2 regions of the Pilosibacter sp. NGB245 genome follow, and region 2 is predicted to be linked to the other one. Evidence: riboswitches for the same ligand, from Rfam matches in the RefSeq annotation. Region 2 holds a riboswitch; the other holds the start of a gene.
What was found. A riboswitch is a leader RNA that binds a small molecule or an ion and turns the genes downstream of it on or off. The one in region 2 is predicted to bind cobalamin.

Region 1 (7,773 bases), 1.8 Mb from region 2:
GATCGCAAAAGAGCAGGGCAACGTGATCAAGCTCGAGCACAACGTATTCGCAAATGTAAACCGCGCAGCGGGTGTGGAACTTACGATCACATTAGAGTCCTTCGGAACTGAGCACAAGGATCAGATCATCAAGGCTCTGGAAACAGCGGGCTACTGCCCGGTAATCTCCAAGACTTCCGGAATTTATATGTAATGATACCAGGGATTCTCCCGCCTCTGCGGGAGGTGTGATGAACGGACCGCCGGTCATGGAACGCGGTCAGGCATATATCAATTTGTCAAACTTCGTGAAATGCCCGACGGTCTGCTGAATAAGGGGAAAATGTATGTACAGAAGCGAAACTCATACTGCTCTCAGCAAGAATATCCTGTATTTTCTCCGCTGGACCGCGATTTCTATTGTAATGGGAACCGTCTGCGGTCTCATCGGGACCGTTTTCGGATACGGGGTCATCTACGCTCAGCGGCTGTTTAAAACTTACAGCTTTATGCTGTATCTCATGCCCGTGGCAGGTGTTCTGATCGTCCTTCTTCACCAGATGTTCCACGAGATCGGAAACCGCGGGACGAACCTGATCCTGGAGTCGATCTCATCCAACGAGAAGATCCATATGACGACCCTGCCGTGTATCTTTGTCTCCACGATCTTAAGCCAGGCGGTCGGCGCGTCTGCCGGCAAAGAGGGAGCTGCCTTACAGATCGGCGGCTGCATCGGAAATTATCTCGGGGATCTCTTCCATATGGATGAGAGGGACAAAAAAGTCATGATCATGAGCGGCATGAGCGGCTGTTTCGGGGCGATCTTTGGGACGCCTCTGGCTGCCGCCATGTTCGGAATCGAGGTCATCAGCATCGGTGTCGCTTATTACGCGGCTCTCGTGCCGTGTGTCTTTGCCTCCTTCATCGGTGCCCAGATTTCCGGTGCGCTCGGACTTCACGGGGAAGCGTTCCAGATCCTCCATGTTCCGGAATTTTCCCTTGTACCGGCGCTCTACACCGTCGGACTCGGACTGGCCTGTGCGCTTTTAAGCGTCTGCTTCTGCATCCTGCTCCATGAGACCCAGCATCTCTACAAGAAAAAGATCGACAACGTTTATCTGCGCATTCTTGTGGCAGCAGTACTTTCCATCGGACTCGCGCTGGTGTTCGGCAGGGATTACTGCGGAGCCGGATTTAATCTTGTGGAACAGGCGGTGGAAGGAGATGCCGGATACCTGGCGTTCTTCTTCAAGATGGTCTTCACGGCGGTGGCCCTCGGCGGCGGCTTTAAGGGCGGAGAGATCGTTCCCACACTGGCAGTGGGATCCACATTCGGGTGCACGTTCGGACTGCTCACAGGCTTTGAACCGTCCCTGTGTGCGGCAGCAGGCATGCTCGCCACCTTCGTCGGCGTCACAAACTGCCCGATCGCGACCATGTTCCTCGGCTTCGAGCTCTTCGGCTTTGAGGCGATGCCGTATTTTGCGGTTGCCGTTGCCATCAGCTTCACACTGTCGGGATATTACGGGCTCTACAGCAGCCAGAAGTTCACATATTCAAAGACAAAGACCGAGTTCATCAACCGGAAAGCCCACTGATCAAGGTCCGGTTCCGGGGATTCAGTTAGAAAAAATGATCAAAAGCAATCGGATATTTCGGAAAATATTTGCAGAACCCGATGACCGGGGATTTTCAGATCGGAAATCCCGCAGGGTATCCATTGATCGGGACCGGATGTGAATATTGTCGGGATATCCGGTTGCTTTTTTACTGCCAAGGTGTTATGATAAATGACACAGGTCTATTTACATGCGGTGCTGTCACAGACCGCCGGAGGATGGTTGTACGATATCCCAAACGGCGATCTCTGAGAGTTAAAAGGGAAACAGGTCAGACGCCTGTGCGAGCCCGTCACTGTAGATCCGGAGTGCATGAATATTGTCCGTGTTATGCGGACAGTCACTGGCGAAACCTGCCGGGAAGGCGTTTCATGCATGATGATGGATGAGCCAGGAAACCTGCCGGATGTTCGTTTGGAGGGGAAAAACCAGCCGGGGACCTTAAAAAATCATTTTTCAAGCGAGGAGAAGAGTAAATGAGAAAAGCAAACATCTACGCCGTTATGACAGCGGCAGCCGTATCCATGGCGATCCTTTCCGGATGCTCCGGAAGCCAGACAGCAGCGACAACAGCTGCGGAGACCACAACCGTTGCAGAGACAACAGCTGAGGAGACTACAGCCGCAGAGACAGCAGCTGCAGAAGAGGACGAGGAAAACTACAATACAGGAGACGCTTCCATGGATAACACAAGAAATCAGGATGAGATCGGCGAGAAAGAACTTCTTGTTGTGAGCTTTGGTACAAGCTACAATGACAGCAGAAGACTGACAGTCGGCGCGATCGAGAATGCGATCGAAAATGCACTCCCGGATTACTCCGTAAGAAGAGGTTTCACAAGCCAGATCATCATTGACCATGTAAAAAAGAGAGACAATGTTTCGATCGATAACGTGACAGAGGCTTTAAACCGCGCTGTTGACAACGGTGTCAAGACTCTCGTTGTACAGCCGACCCACCTTATGAACGGTCTTGAGTACACAGATCTTGTAAACGAGTTAGCTGATAATTCCGACGCTTTCGAGCAGGTTGCTGTCGGTGAGCCGCTCTTAACTTCTGATGATGACTTCAAGGCAGTGATCTCCGCGATCACAGACGCAACAAAAGAGTACGATGACGGTGAGACCGCGATCTGCTTCATGGGTCACGGCACAGAGGCTGATTCCAACGCCGTTTACCAGAAAATGCAGGATATGTTAAAGGAAGAGGGCTTTGACAACTACTATGTAGGTACCGTTGAGGCAACTCCGTCCTGTGAAGATGTCATCAATCAGGTAAAGGAAGGTTCCTACAAGAAAGTTGTTCTTGAGCCGCTTATGATCGTAGCAGGTGACCACGCAAACAACGATATGGCCGGTGACGACGATGACTCCTGGAAGAGCCAGTTTGAGGCTGCAGGCTATGAGGTAACCTGCCTTGTAAGAGGTCTTGGTGAGCTTGAGCCGATCCAGCAGCTCTTCGTACAGCATGCCCAGGCTGCAGTGGACAGTCTCGCAAAATAAGAATGTTTAGATATGGGCGGTCGAGGATTCGGCCGCCTTTTTATATAACCGGAGGTGCACTTGCGGGAAACTCCAGCCTGCGAAAGGAACTTCAGGAAACCGTCCAGGATGCCCCGATGATTTCCGGTTACAAAAGGAGAGAAAACTTTATGCGTAAATTAAAACAATTTTCATTAGCACTCGCAGTTGTCTGCGCTCTGTCCACAGCCTGCGGACAGTCCGGGTCGGCAGAAACGACAGCTGCTTCTGCAGAGACCACGGCGGAAACAACAGCGGAAACTGCTTCGGCCGATGAGACAAAGGCAGCCGTTGCTTCCGGCGAGGAGACTGCCGCAGAACAGACACTTGACACGACGGGACTCGTCCCGGTATCTGCAGAGGATCTGAAAGAGGGAACCTACGAGATTTCCGTGGAGTCCAGCTCTTCCATGTTTAAGATCACATCCTGTACGCTGACAGTCAAAGACGGCGCCATGACCGCGAAAATGACGATGGGCGGGACCGGATACCTGTATGTCTATATGGGAACCGGAGAGGAGGCTGCAAAGACCGCGGAGACAGACCGGATTCCTTTCGAGGAGAATTCTGACGGAACACACAGCTTTACTGTTCCGGTCAAGGCCTTAAATGAGGTGCTTCCGTGCGCTGCATTCAGCAAGAAAAAAGAGAAATGGTATGACAGGGAGCTTGTCTTTGAGGCATCCGGGATCCCGGCAGACGCGCTTCTCAATTCTTCCTTAAAAACCGTCCAGGATCTCTCCCTTGCGGATGGAACTTACACCGCGGAAGTCTCCCTGAGCGGCGGATCCGGACGTGCATCCGTGGAATCTCCGGCTGTGATCGAGATCAAAGACGGAAAAGCGGAGGCGACGATCATCTGGAGCAGCTCCAATTATGACTATGTGCGGGTAGAGGAAGAGAAATTCCTCCCGGTTAATACAGAGGGAAACTCCACATTTGTGATCCCGGTAGCTGGATTTGACAGCCCGCTTACGATCTTTGCGGATACAACTGCCATGAGCACGCCTCATGAGATCGAGTATACGCTGACCTTTGATTCCAGTACCCTGGCGGAGCAGAAACAGTAAATATGGAAAGAAGACAAATTGATCCCAGGAAGCAGAAAAGAAGGACGCGGGTGCGTTATACACTTTTTAGATCTGTTCTGGCTGCGGCAATCCTCATGACTGCTGCGTTTGCCTGCTCCGGCTGTTCGAAAAAAACGGAACCCGGGACGGCCGCGCCGTCTACAGGGGAAAACCACACGACCGCTTCCGTGGATGGCAGTGAGGAAAATCTTCAGGCTCAGCAAAACAAAGATCTGCCGGTTCTTAACTGGGAGGAGATGTCCCCGACAGGCTCCATGGATCTTCTCTACGCCGACCAGTTTTCAGCAGACTATTATGAGGACGGCATCGCCCTCATCACCATCGGGGATGCGGATCAGTTTCTCCTGCTGCCGGAAGGTGTGTCCGCGCCTGACGGACTTCCGGCTTCGATCACGGTCCTTCATAAACCGGTAAAAAATATCTATCTTGTGGCGACCTCCGCCATGGATGATTTTATCCGCCTGGATGCCCTGGATTCCATTGCACTTTCCGGGACAAAGGAGACCGGATGGTACCTTCCGGAGGCGAAAACTGCGATGGAAGAGGGAAAGATTGCCTATGCAGGAAAGTACAGCGCACCGGATTACGAAACGATCGTAAGCAGCTCCTGTGAGCTTGCAGTGGAATCCACGATGATCTACCATACCCCGGAGGTCAAGGAACAGCTGGAACGCCTCGGGATCCCGGTCCTCGTGGAGCGGTCCAGCTATGAGAGTCATCCGCTCGGGAGAATGGAGTGGATCCGCCTCTATGGTCTTCTGACGGGAAAAGAGGAGGAGGCCGATCAGATCTTTCAGGAAAATATGAATGCTCTGTCGGATGTCCTCGCCATGAAACCGTCCGGAAAGACAGCTGCATTTTTCTATGTGACAAATTCCGGAAGCGTCAATGTCCGGAAGAACGGGGATTATATCGCGAAGATGATCGATATCGCCGGAGGAACGTATGTGCCGGAAAATGCCGGGACCGGTGAGAATGCGCTTTCCACGATGAACATGGATTTTGAGTCTTTCTATGCCGCCGCAAAAGACGCGGATGTCCTGATCTACAACAGCACGATCGACGGGGAACTTACCACGATCGACGAACTGTGTGCAAAAAACCAGCTCTTTGCGGATTTCAAGGCGGTGAAAGAGGGCAATGTCTGGTGTACCGGGAAAAACATGTTCCAGGAGACCATGGGGCTCGGGGACATGATCCGGGACATGAATGCAGTGTTCTCCGGAAACCGGGAGTATGCGTTCACGTATCTGCACCAGCTGAAATAAAAAACAACGTAACTGTTCAGTACCCTCACAGTTACGAGCAAAAATCCATTCCAAATCGGCTTCGCTGATGGGATTTTTGCCTTCAAGCCTGTGTTTTATTACGGTCAGCGCAGCAAGTGCGCTGACCTATTGAATAGTTACAAAACAGCTTAAAAACCGCGGTCGATGAAAGGAGACATGGAAGCTATGGAAGTTCAGACAAAGCGGATCATCCGCGCCTATCTGCTCCTGATCGTGCTGCTCGGAGGACTCGGCTTTTTGAGCCTGGCGGTCGGCAGCGTGCGGGTATCGGCAGCAGATCTCCTCGCGGCCCTGACGGCGAAAGAGGGGACCGATATGGTCCGGCATATCCTCTTTGATATCCGGCTTCCGAGAATGCTCGCTGCCCTGACCCTCGGCGGAGCACTCTCCGTATCCGGTTTTCTCTTACAGACATTTTTCTCAAATCCGATCGCAGGACCTTTCGTCCTCGGGATCTCGTCCGGAGCAAAGCTTGTCGTATCGGTCTTTATGGTCGTGTTCCTCGGACAGGGACTGATCATGAATTCCTGGACCATGATCCTTGCGGCATTTCTCGGCGCCATGGTGTCCATGGGCTTTGTCCTGACGGTCTCAAAAAAGATCCCTCAGATGTCCATGTTAGTGGTCAGCGGCATTATGATCGGCTATATCTGTTCTGCGGCCACGGATTTTATCGTGACGTTCGCGGATGATTCGAATATCGTAAATCTCCACAACTGGTCCATGGGAAGCTTTTCCGGGATCTCGATGGATGGGGTGAAGATCAGCTCCCTTGTAGTCACAGCGGCGTTTCTTGGTTCCATGCTGCTCTCAAAAGCCATGGGAGCTTACCAGCTGGGAGAAGTCTACGCGAGAAACATGGGAGTCAATATCAGACGGTTCCGGATCGAACTGATCCTTTTGTCCAGCATCCTCTCAGCCACAGTGACTGCGTTTGCCGGTCCGGTCTCATTCGTCGGGATCGCGGTGCCCCATGTGATCCGGCAGCTTTTTAAGACCGCGAAGCCGATCATTGTGATCCCGGGATGTTTCCTCGGCGGGGCTGTTTTCTGCCTGTTCAGCGATCTGCTGGCGAGGACATTATTCGCGCCTACGGAGCTCTCCATCAGTTCCGTGACCGCAGTGTTCGGAGCGCCGGTGGTGATCGTGATGATGATAAAGAGGGCAAAACGCTGATACCGGGAAAGTATGGAGCAGCTTGTAGACCACAGCTTATCAGCCTGTGAGCAGCATGAAAGGAGAACGTATGAAGACCTACCTGACAGCCGACTGCCTGACCGTCGGATACCGCGGAAAACCGATCATTTCCGATATTTCCATGAACATCCGCCGCGGCTCCATCGTCACGCTGATCGGACCGAACGGGGCCGGAAAGTCCACGATCTTAAAGAGCATCATCCGTGAGCTTTCTCCTCTGGGCGGGAGTGTTTATCTGGACGGCAGGGGGATCGGGGAATATTCCGACCATGAGTTTGCGAAAAAGACTGCCGTGGTCATGACCGGGCGGCCGGATCCGGAGCTTATGACGTGTTTTGATGTGGCCGCTGCCGGGCGGTATCCGTATACCGGCCGGTTCGGGATCCTGTCCGGGGAAGATAAGAAAAAAGTCCGGGACGCCCTTTCCATGGTGCAGTGCGAAGACCTTGCGGACATCCTGTTCCGGAACACGAGTGATGGACAGAAGCAGCGCGTTCTTCTGGCTCGCGCCATCTGCCAGGAACCGGAACTCCTGGTCCTCGATGAGCCGACCTCCTTTCTTGATATCCGGCATAAACTCGAGCTCCTTGATATTTTGAAACGGCTGGTTCACGAAAGAAATATGGCAATCCTGATGTCGCTCCACGAGCTGGACCTTGCGGAGCGGATCTCCGATTACGTGCTCTGTGCGGAACACGGGACGATCGGAAGAGCAGGAACCCCGGAGGAAGTGTTTGAAAAGGAGTATATCGCGAACCTCTACGGGATCCGGCACGGGAGCTATCTGACTTCGCTTGGATTTCCGGAGCTTCCGCGGACAGACGGAACTCCGAAGGTGTTTGTCATCGGCGGGATGGGGAGCGGGATCCCTGTATACCACGCCTTAAACAGAGCCGGGATCGCGTTTGCAGCCGGGGTCATCCATGAAAATGATGTGGAGTACCAGACGGCGATGGCGCTGGCGGCAGAGGTGGTCTCCGAGATCCCGTTTGAGCCGGTGGGAGAGCAGGCGTATCTTCAGGCAGAAAAACTTCTGGATTCCTGCGAAGCCGTTCTCTGCCCGCTCACAGTCTTCGGG
Region 2 (7,773 bases):
AGCGTAAAGAACGAAGGTAAGTCCATGGGACTCCTGATCGAGAAGTACATCGGTAAGACAGGTAAGAGATTATTCCTGATCTTCTGCTGGCTCTTCACTTTGATCGTAATCGCTGCTTTCGCAGATATGGTTGCAGGCACATTCAACGCTTACACCGTTAAGGACGGCGTTACAGAGCTTGCGGCAGCAGCCCAGACAAACGGAGCTGCAGGTTCCATCTCCATCGCATTCATCGTATTTGCAATGTTCTTCGGCGTTCTTCAGAAGAAGCTCAACCTGGAAGGAAAGAGCGAGTTCTTTGTAGGACTTGCCTGCACAGTTGCATCTCTTGCGATCGGTATGGCATTCCCACTGATCGGCGGTAAGGAAGCATGGACCGGATTTACATTCGCTTACATCTTCTTTGCATCTGTCCTTCCGATGTGGCTCTTAAAACAGCCGCGTGACTACATGACAACTTTCATGTTCGCAGGCATGATCCTTGGTGCTGTTGTCGGTATCGTTGTTGCTCATCCGAACATGAACCTTCCGATGTACACAGGTTTTACAAATGAGAAGCTTGGAAACATGTTCCCGATCCTTTTCGTAACCGTAGCATGCGGAGCCGTTTCCGGTTTCCACAGCCTTGTTTCCTCCGGTACTTCCTCCAAGACCGTTGAGAACGAGAAAGATATGTTAAAAGTTGGCTACGGCGCTATGGTTCTTGAGAGCCTCTTAGCCGTACTTGCACTCTGCGTAGCAGGCGCAGCTGCAGCTGCTGACGGTACTGCAGCTGCAGGAACTCCGTTCCAGATCTTCTCTGCAGGTGTTGCAGGACTTCTTGAGATGTTCGGTCTTCCGATCTACATCGCACAGTGCTTCATGACTATGTGTGTATCTGCACTTGCTCTTACAAGCCTTGATGCAGTAGCACGTATCGGTCGTATGTCCTTCCAGGAACTCTTCTCCGTAGACGATATGGAGCACGCAGAGGGCTGGAGAAAATTCCTCTGCAACAAGTATGTATCCACAGTTATCACACTTGCATTTGGCTATGTCCTCACAAGAGTCGGCTACTCCAACATCTGGCCGTTATTCGGAAGCGCAAACCAGCTGTTAAGCGCACTTGTTCTGATCACTCTCTGCGTATTCTTAAAAGTAACAGGCAGACAGAACAAGACCCTGATCGTACCGTGCGTGATCATGCTCTGCGTAACCTTCACAGCACTGGTTCAGAGAACCATCGCTCTTGTAGGCGCATTCAGCGCAGGTACTGCAGTATTTATGGTTGAGGGACTTCAGCTCATCGTTGCAATCCTGCTTATGGTTCTCGGCGTGATCATCGTTGTCACATCCGGTAAGGAACTGTTAAACAAGAAGGCAGGTTCTGAGGCGAGAGCATAAGCGAACCAGATAAGCCGCAAAGTGGATTGCGAATACCTGTTTGACATTGCGGTTTACATAATGCTTAACTTATAGGGTTGATATTCGAAAACCGGTTTTCCGGTTCCGGAGACTTCTGAATGGGAGTTTTCGGGGCGCGGGGAGCCGGTTTTTGTATTGACGCAAAAATGTGACTCATTTGAAAGTGCGGATCGGATTCATTTTTCGCTGTCGTTTTGCCTGTATGCGGTATAGAGCAGAGATTTTCACATTCGTTTATATGATGGGGGTTGCAAATGCGGGAGTAGTTCTTGTATACTTAAGAAAAACTGAGCATTGAGACTCATTTTTAGGTCTGTTCTGTATTTTGTGTATTCGGTATATTCTCAGTACGGGATGTACGCTATTAGTTTGGCTTAGTGAGGTGAAAGGACAGAGTGGGCTCAGCGATAAAAATGTACAACAAGAATATTTATATAGAAGGAACGAATTATGGAAATCAAGAAGAACGATAAATTTACAGTGACCATCGAGGACATGGGAGAGGACGGTGCAGGTATCGGCCGCGTGGACGGATATATCTGGTTCGTGAAGGACGCCCTGATCGGGGATACGATCGAGGCGTCAGCCATGAAAATGAAAAAAAATTACGGCTTTGCCCGCCTCGTGCGCGTCATCACCCCGGCAAAAGGCCGCGTGGAGGCGAAATGTCCGGTGGCGAGAGCTTGCGGCGGATGCCAGCTTCAGGAACTGGACTATAAAGAACAGTTAAAATTCAAGGAAAAGAAAGTATACAATCATTTAAAACGCATCGGCGGCATGGAAAACCTGTTCCTGCCGGAAGAGGCGGAACAGGCAGCGGGAGTGCCGGACGCAGTCATCATGGAACCGATCATCGGAATGGAAGACCCGTGGAGATACCGCAACAAAGCGCAGTATCCGATCGGCCGCGGAAAAGACGGAAAACCAACGGCCGGATTCTTTGCCGGACGGACCCACTCCCTGATCCCGGTACCGGAGCTGGACTGCCTGCTTGGCTGCGGAGAAAATAAGGATTATCTGGCGGCAGTGCTGAAATTCATGGAAGATTTTGGTGTGGAACCTTATGATGAGGCAAACCACAAGGGACTTGTGCGCCATGTTCTCTTAAGAAAAGGTTTCGCCAGCGGTGAACATATGGTATGTCTCGTGATCAACGGAAAGAAACTGCCCCATGAGAAAGAGTTTACCGAGCGGATGCGTGAAGTCGGCGCGGACAGTATCTCCCTGTCCTTCAATATGGAAAAGACAAACGTGATCCTGGGAACCGAGATCAAAAATCTCTACGGGCCGGGTTATATCACGGATAAGATCGGAAACATCGAATATCGGATCTCTCCGCTATCGTTCTATCAGGTAAACCCGGTCCAGACAGAACGTCTCTACGGAACAGCACTGGAATTCGCTGATTTAAACGGCGGCGAGACCGTCTGGGATCTTTACTGTGGAATCGGAACGATATCATCCTTCCTTGCACAGAAGGCGGGGAAAGTCTGCGGCGTCGAGATCATCCCGGCGGCCATCGAGGACGCGAGAGAGAATGCGAAGCGCAACGGCCTCGATAACGTAGAATTCTTCGTCGGAAAAGCCGAAGAAGTCCTCCCGGAACAGTACGAAAAGAACCACATCAAAGCCGATGTGATTGTTGTCGATCCGCCAAGAAAGGGATGTGATGAGCTCTGCCTCGAGACGATCGTAAAGATGGCACCGGAGAAGGTCGTTTATGTGAGCTGTGATTCCTCGACGTTGGCAAGAGATGTGAAATATCTCGGGGAGAACGGTTACGCTGTAAAACGCGTCAGAACCGTTGACATGTTCGGAATGTCAGGGCATGTAGAGACGGTAGCATTATTAACTAAAAAAGATATCACGTCTTGCTGACAAGAATTAACTAAAAGTTCAGCGGTTGCAAAATTTGCAACAACGGTAGAGGAAATTGAAAAATCGAAGGGATATAAAATGGAACAGGAATACATTATTCTCCAGATCCAGGAAGATGATTACGGCTGTGAGGAACGCTCTGCAGGGGCAAAGAAAACCGTTCTCGTCCGGCTGAAAGACGCTAAGGAAAGCGAGCGGATGATCCGTCAGGAAGATGACTGGCTTTATGAGCAGGGGATTGATGAAGGTGATCTGGTAGTATTAACGGAGAATCACCTGTATAAGAAAATGGAAGAGAGGTAAATAAAGATGGAATTACAGACAAAACGACTGATTTTAAGACCATGGCAGGAGAGCGATGCAGAGAGCTGCTATGAATGCGCGAAAGACCCGCAGGTCGGTCCATCTGCCGGCTGGCCGGTACACACGAGTGTGGAGAACAGCAGAGAGACGATTAAAAACGTATTGTCGGCCGATGGAACGTATGCGGTCGTATTAAAAGCTTCCGGAAAACCGGTCGGCTGCGCGGGATTAACTGTGGGAGCTGCCAGCAATTTAAAGCTTCCGGAAGATGAAGGTGAGATTGGCTGCTGGCTCGGCGTTCCGTACTGGGGACAGGGAATCATCCCGGAGGCAGTACAGGAGCTGATCCGTTATGGATTTGAGGATCTGGGATTAAAACGGATCTGGTATGCGTTTTTTGATGGGAATGAAAAATCAAAGCGCGTGGCGGAGAAATGCGGATTCAGCTATCATCACACGAATGAAAACCTGGAGTGGAAATTACTGAACAGGACAGTTACAGAGCATGTGTATGTTCTTGACAGGCATAGAAAGTTATCTGGTGCGCAGTAATTCTGAGAGAAATTTGTCAGCTTGCGCTGACAGGAATTAAACGCCAAGCCTTACGTGTGCTCGACTTAAAAGAAAGAAGGAACCCCGAGAATGAAAAAACTTATGATCGCGTCCGACATCCACGGCTCCGCATACTATTGCCGGAAAATGCTGGAGGCATTTGACCGGGAACAGGCAGACCGCCTGTTGCTTTTGGGCGATATTTTGTACCATGGACCGAGAAATGATCTTCCGAAAGAGTATGCGCCGAAGGAAGTCATCAAAATGTTAAATGAGCAGAAAACGAAAATCTTCTGTGTCCGCGGAAACTGCGATACGGAGGTTGACCAGATGGTGCTGGAGTTCCCGATCCTTGCGGATTACGCGGTATTTCCGGCGGCAGACCGCCTGATCTACGCTACTCATGGCCATCACTTTCATATGAACCAGCTCCCGCCTCTCCAGCCGGGAGACATTCTCCTCCACGGCCACACGCACATTCCGGCGTGGGAACCGTTCGGGGATGGAAATCTGTACCTGAATCCGGGTTCCGTGTCGATCCCGAAAGCGGAAAGTGAACATAGCTATATGCTCCTTCAGGATGGGAAAGTGATCTGGAAAACACTGGAAGGAACTGCTTATCATAGTGAATGTTTATAAAAACGTCTCAATGGTCCTTGCATAATAAACCCGAAGATGCTAAAATATCTCCCATAACAATTGAAGAGGCATCCGGTGCTGCTGCCGCCCTGAAGGGGGCGGACAGCAGGTAAAAGGGAAACAGGTGAAAGACCTGTGCGATCTCGTCACTGTGAGCAGGGAATACAAAGCCATGCGCGAACGCGCGGTCACTGAAAAAACGGAGCAGCCTGACAGGACTGTTTTGAAATATTTGGGAAGGCGGCTTTGTGTGATGATCTGTGAGTCAGGAAACCTGCCGGAATGCTGGTACAGGAAGAAAAATTCCAGATCACGAGGCATTGATCGTACCGTTTATATGTCGGCTAATTCCAGCGGACATCTTTTTCTGATGCTTAAGCATTCGGTATTCGAAAAAATTCTCAGATGGAACATCTCCATACTAACTCCGAAATTGTAAAAACAATGAAACTGTTCAGAACTTTCATGATTACGGGCAAAAAATGTATTTCAGATGGCTGAACCAATAGGACTTTTGCTTTAAAACCAATGGGGTTATTACAGTCGGCGCAGCAAGTGCGCAGGCCTGGTGAACAGTTGCAAAAAAACATTATAATCTTTACACAACATGGAGGACAACATGAAGAAGAAACATGTAAGTCTGCTCTTAGCGGCAGCAATGGCGGCATCCGTAATTTCCGGATGCGGAAGCAGCGCGAATAACAGCACGGCTGAGACGACAAAAGCAGAAGGAGCTGCAGCGGAGACAACGGCTGCAGGAGAGACAGAAGCCACAGCAGAGGCAGTGGAAGACATAGAGAAAAACGAGACAGATGAGGTTGTCATCGCGACTCCGCGTGATGCTGTGCAGGGAAGCGGCGATGCGTATTACTGCTGGGAAGGCGCTTATGTATGGGAAGCTCTCACAGCAAACAACGGTGGTGTGATCGATCCGTGGCTTGCAAAATCCTGGGAGCACAACGATGACTGTACCGAGTGGACTTTCAGCCTGCGCGATGACGCATATTTTACAGACGGTGTTCAGTTTAATGCCGATGTGTGCCTGAAAAACATTGAGCGTTGGGGCCATGGGATCAATTCTACATACACAACACTCAGCATCGAAAAATCTCTCCCGAATCTCGACAAGATGGAGAAAGTCGACGACTTCACTGTAAAGTTCACATTTACACAGCCGATCACAACACTTGAGTATGTCCTTTCCGACTATGGCAGCCCGATGTACAGCCCGAACTGCTTCGACGAGGAGACAGGTGTGATCTCCGACTATGCGATCGGAACCGGTCCATATAAGATCGTTGACCATGTGGAGTCCGAGTATGTGACACTTGAGAGAAATGACAACTATTATGGCGAGAACGGCAAGGTAAAGACCTTCAAGATCCGCTGCATCCCGGATGCCGAGACTCGTGTATCCGCGTTAAAATCCGGCGAAGTCATGGGACTTGCAGACAACGGCGCGATCACCATGGATGCTGCAAAGAATCTCTGCGACACAGACTCCAACTTTGAGATGGACAGCACTCCGAGCCATATGACTGAGTACATCATGTTCAACGATAAAAACGAGTACCTTGCGGATAAGCGCATGAGAGAGGCGTTCAACCTTGCGACAGACCGCGACAGCATCTGCAGTGTGATCTACGGAGGACTTTTACAGCCGGCATACTCCTTCTTAAGCACCCAGTCCACCTTCCATCTGGACATCCAGGGAACTTATGATATGGAGAAGGCAAAATCTCTCGCAAAAGAAGTTCTCGGAGACAAGACGGCCGACATGACCATGATCATCCGTTCCAGCACCGCGTCCGATTACAACTGCAAGGCTGTTGCAGAATACTTAAAGCAGGTTTACGCGGGGCTTGGCGTCAACATCAATATTGAGATCGTGGACTCCTCCCTCTACAAAGAGAGACAGCAGGAAGGCACCTACGACATGACACTTACTGTATTCGGTATCAACAATGCGGATCCGACTTCCACATTTAAGCAGTACTTCGCAAGCGAAGGAAACAGCAACACGACATTAAACTACAACTACTACAACGAGAAGATCGATGAACTTGTCGCAAAAGCTCCGACGATCGCTGATGTGAGCGAGCGCAGCAAGATCTATGATGAGATCCAGCAGGAACTCTTCGATGACAGCGCGTGCGTTCCGATCTGCTACCAGATCAACGTAAACATCCACAACAAGGCGATCACACACTATGCAGGAAAGACCTTCGGTGTTGGACTTCCGACAATTTCCTGGGTGAAATAATCAATATGTCACTTTTAAAGTACATCCTGAAAAAAATGCTGATGCTTTTGCCGGTGCTCGTCGGGATCAGTATCATTGCATTTGCACTTGGGATCATGTCACCGGGGGATCCGGTGGACCAGGTGTTAAATCCAAACGGAAACGAATCCTACACGCAGGAAGAATATGATGCCATGGCTGCAAAGATGGGGCTGGACCAGCCTGCCGTCGTCCAGTATTTTAACTGGGTCGACGGCCTGGCTCACGGCGATCTGGGCAGGTCCTTTTTCACGAACAAAAGTGTCATGGACCAGCTCGCAAAGCGGATCCCGATCTCATTGAAGCTTGCGGGTTTCAGCATGATCCTGACCATCGTGTTCGGTGTGGGATTCGGAGTCCTGATGGCGGTGGGAAAAGACCGGCTGCCGGATCATGTGCTGGGAACATTTTCAACGGTTGCATTGTCCGTTCCGGGGTTCTGGATCGCCATTGTCCTGATCTTTATCTTTGCGGAACAGTGGAAGATCCTGCCGAGCAGCGGGATCTCCGACGGCTCCGGCTTTATTCTTCCGGCGGTCACGCTGGCACTCCCGAGCATCGGAGTCTGTGCGAGACTGACAAGGAGCGCGATCCTCGATGAGATAGGAAGACAGTACATGACTGTGGCGGATGCAAAAGGAATGAGCCGCCGCCGCGCAGTGGTCCGCCATGCGTTCGGAAACGCGCTGATCCCGATCATCACCTACCTGGGAACC

Region 1: another riboswitch for cobalamin. It lies ahead of ACXMYH_RS08530 (sirohydrochlorin cobaltochelatase); the one in region 2 lies ahead of ACXMYH_RS00610 (ABC transporter substrate-binding protein).

The regions. Positions count from the first base shown of each region.
Region 1 covers NZ_CM171584.1:1,900,821-1,908,593, reverse strand. The annotation lists gene ilvA (threonine ammonia-lyase) at 1-193, shown strand, start outside; gene ACXMYH_RS08535 (chloride channel protein) at 327-1,577, shown strand; cobalamin riboswitch at 1,821-2,019, shown strand; gene ACXMYH_RS08530 (sirohydrochlorin cobaltochelatase) at 2,075-3,100, shown strand; gene ACXMYH_RS08525 (hypothetical protein) at 3,250-4,188, shown strand; gene ACXMYH_RS08520 (ABC transporter substrate-binding protein) at 4,239-5,477, shown strand; gene ACXMYH_RS08515 (FecCD family ABC transporter permease) at 5,664-6,674, shown strand; gene ACXMYH_RS08510 (ABC transporter ATP-binding protein) at 6,745-7,773, shown strand, end outside.
Region 2 covers NZ_CM171584.1:132,119-139,891, forward strand. The annotation lists gene ACXMYH_RS00585 (carbon starvation CstA family protein) at 1-1,383, shown strand, start outside; gene rlmD (23S rRNA (uracil(1939)-C(5))-methyltransferase RlmD) at 1,855-3,282, shown strand; gene ACXMYH_RS00595 (hypothetical protein) at 3,361-3,585, shown strand; gene ACXMYH_RS00600 (GNAT family N-acetyltransferase) at 3,592-4,137, shown strand; gene yfcE (phosphodiesterase) at 4,228-4,776, shown strand; cobalamin riboswitch at 4,833-5,072, shown strand; gene ACXMYH_RS00610 (ABC transporter substrate-binding protein) at 5,396-7,039, shown strand; gene ACXMYH_RS00615 (ABC transporter permease) at 7,045-7,773, shown strand, end outside.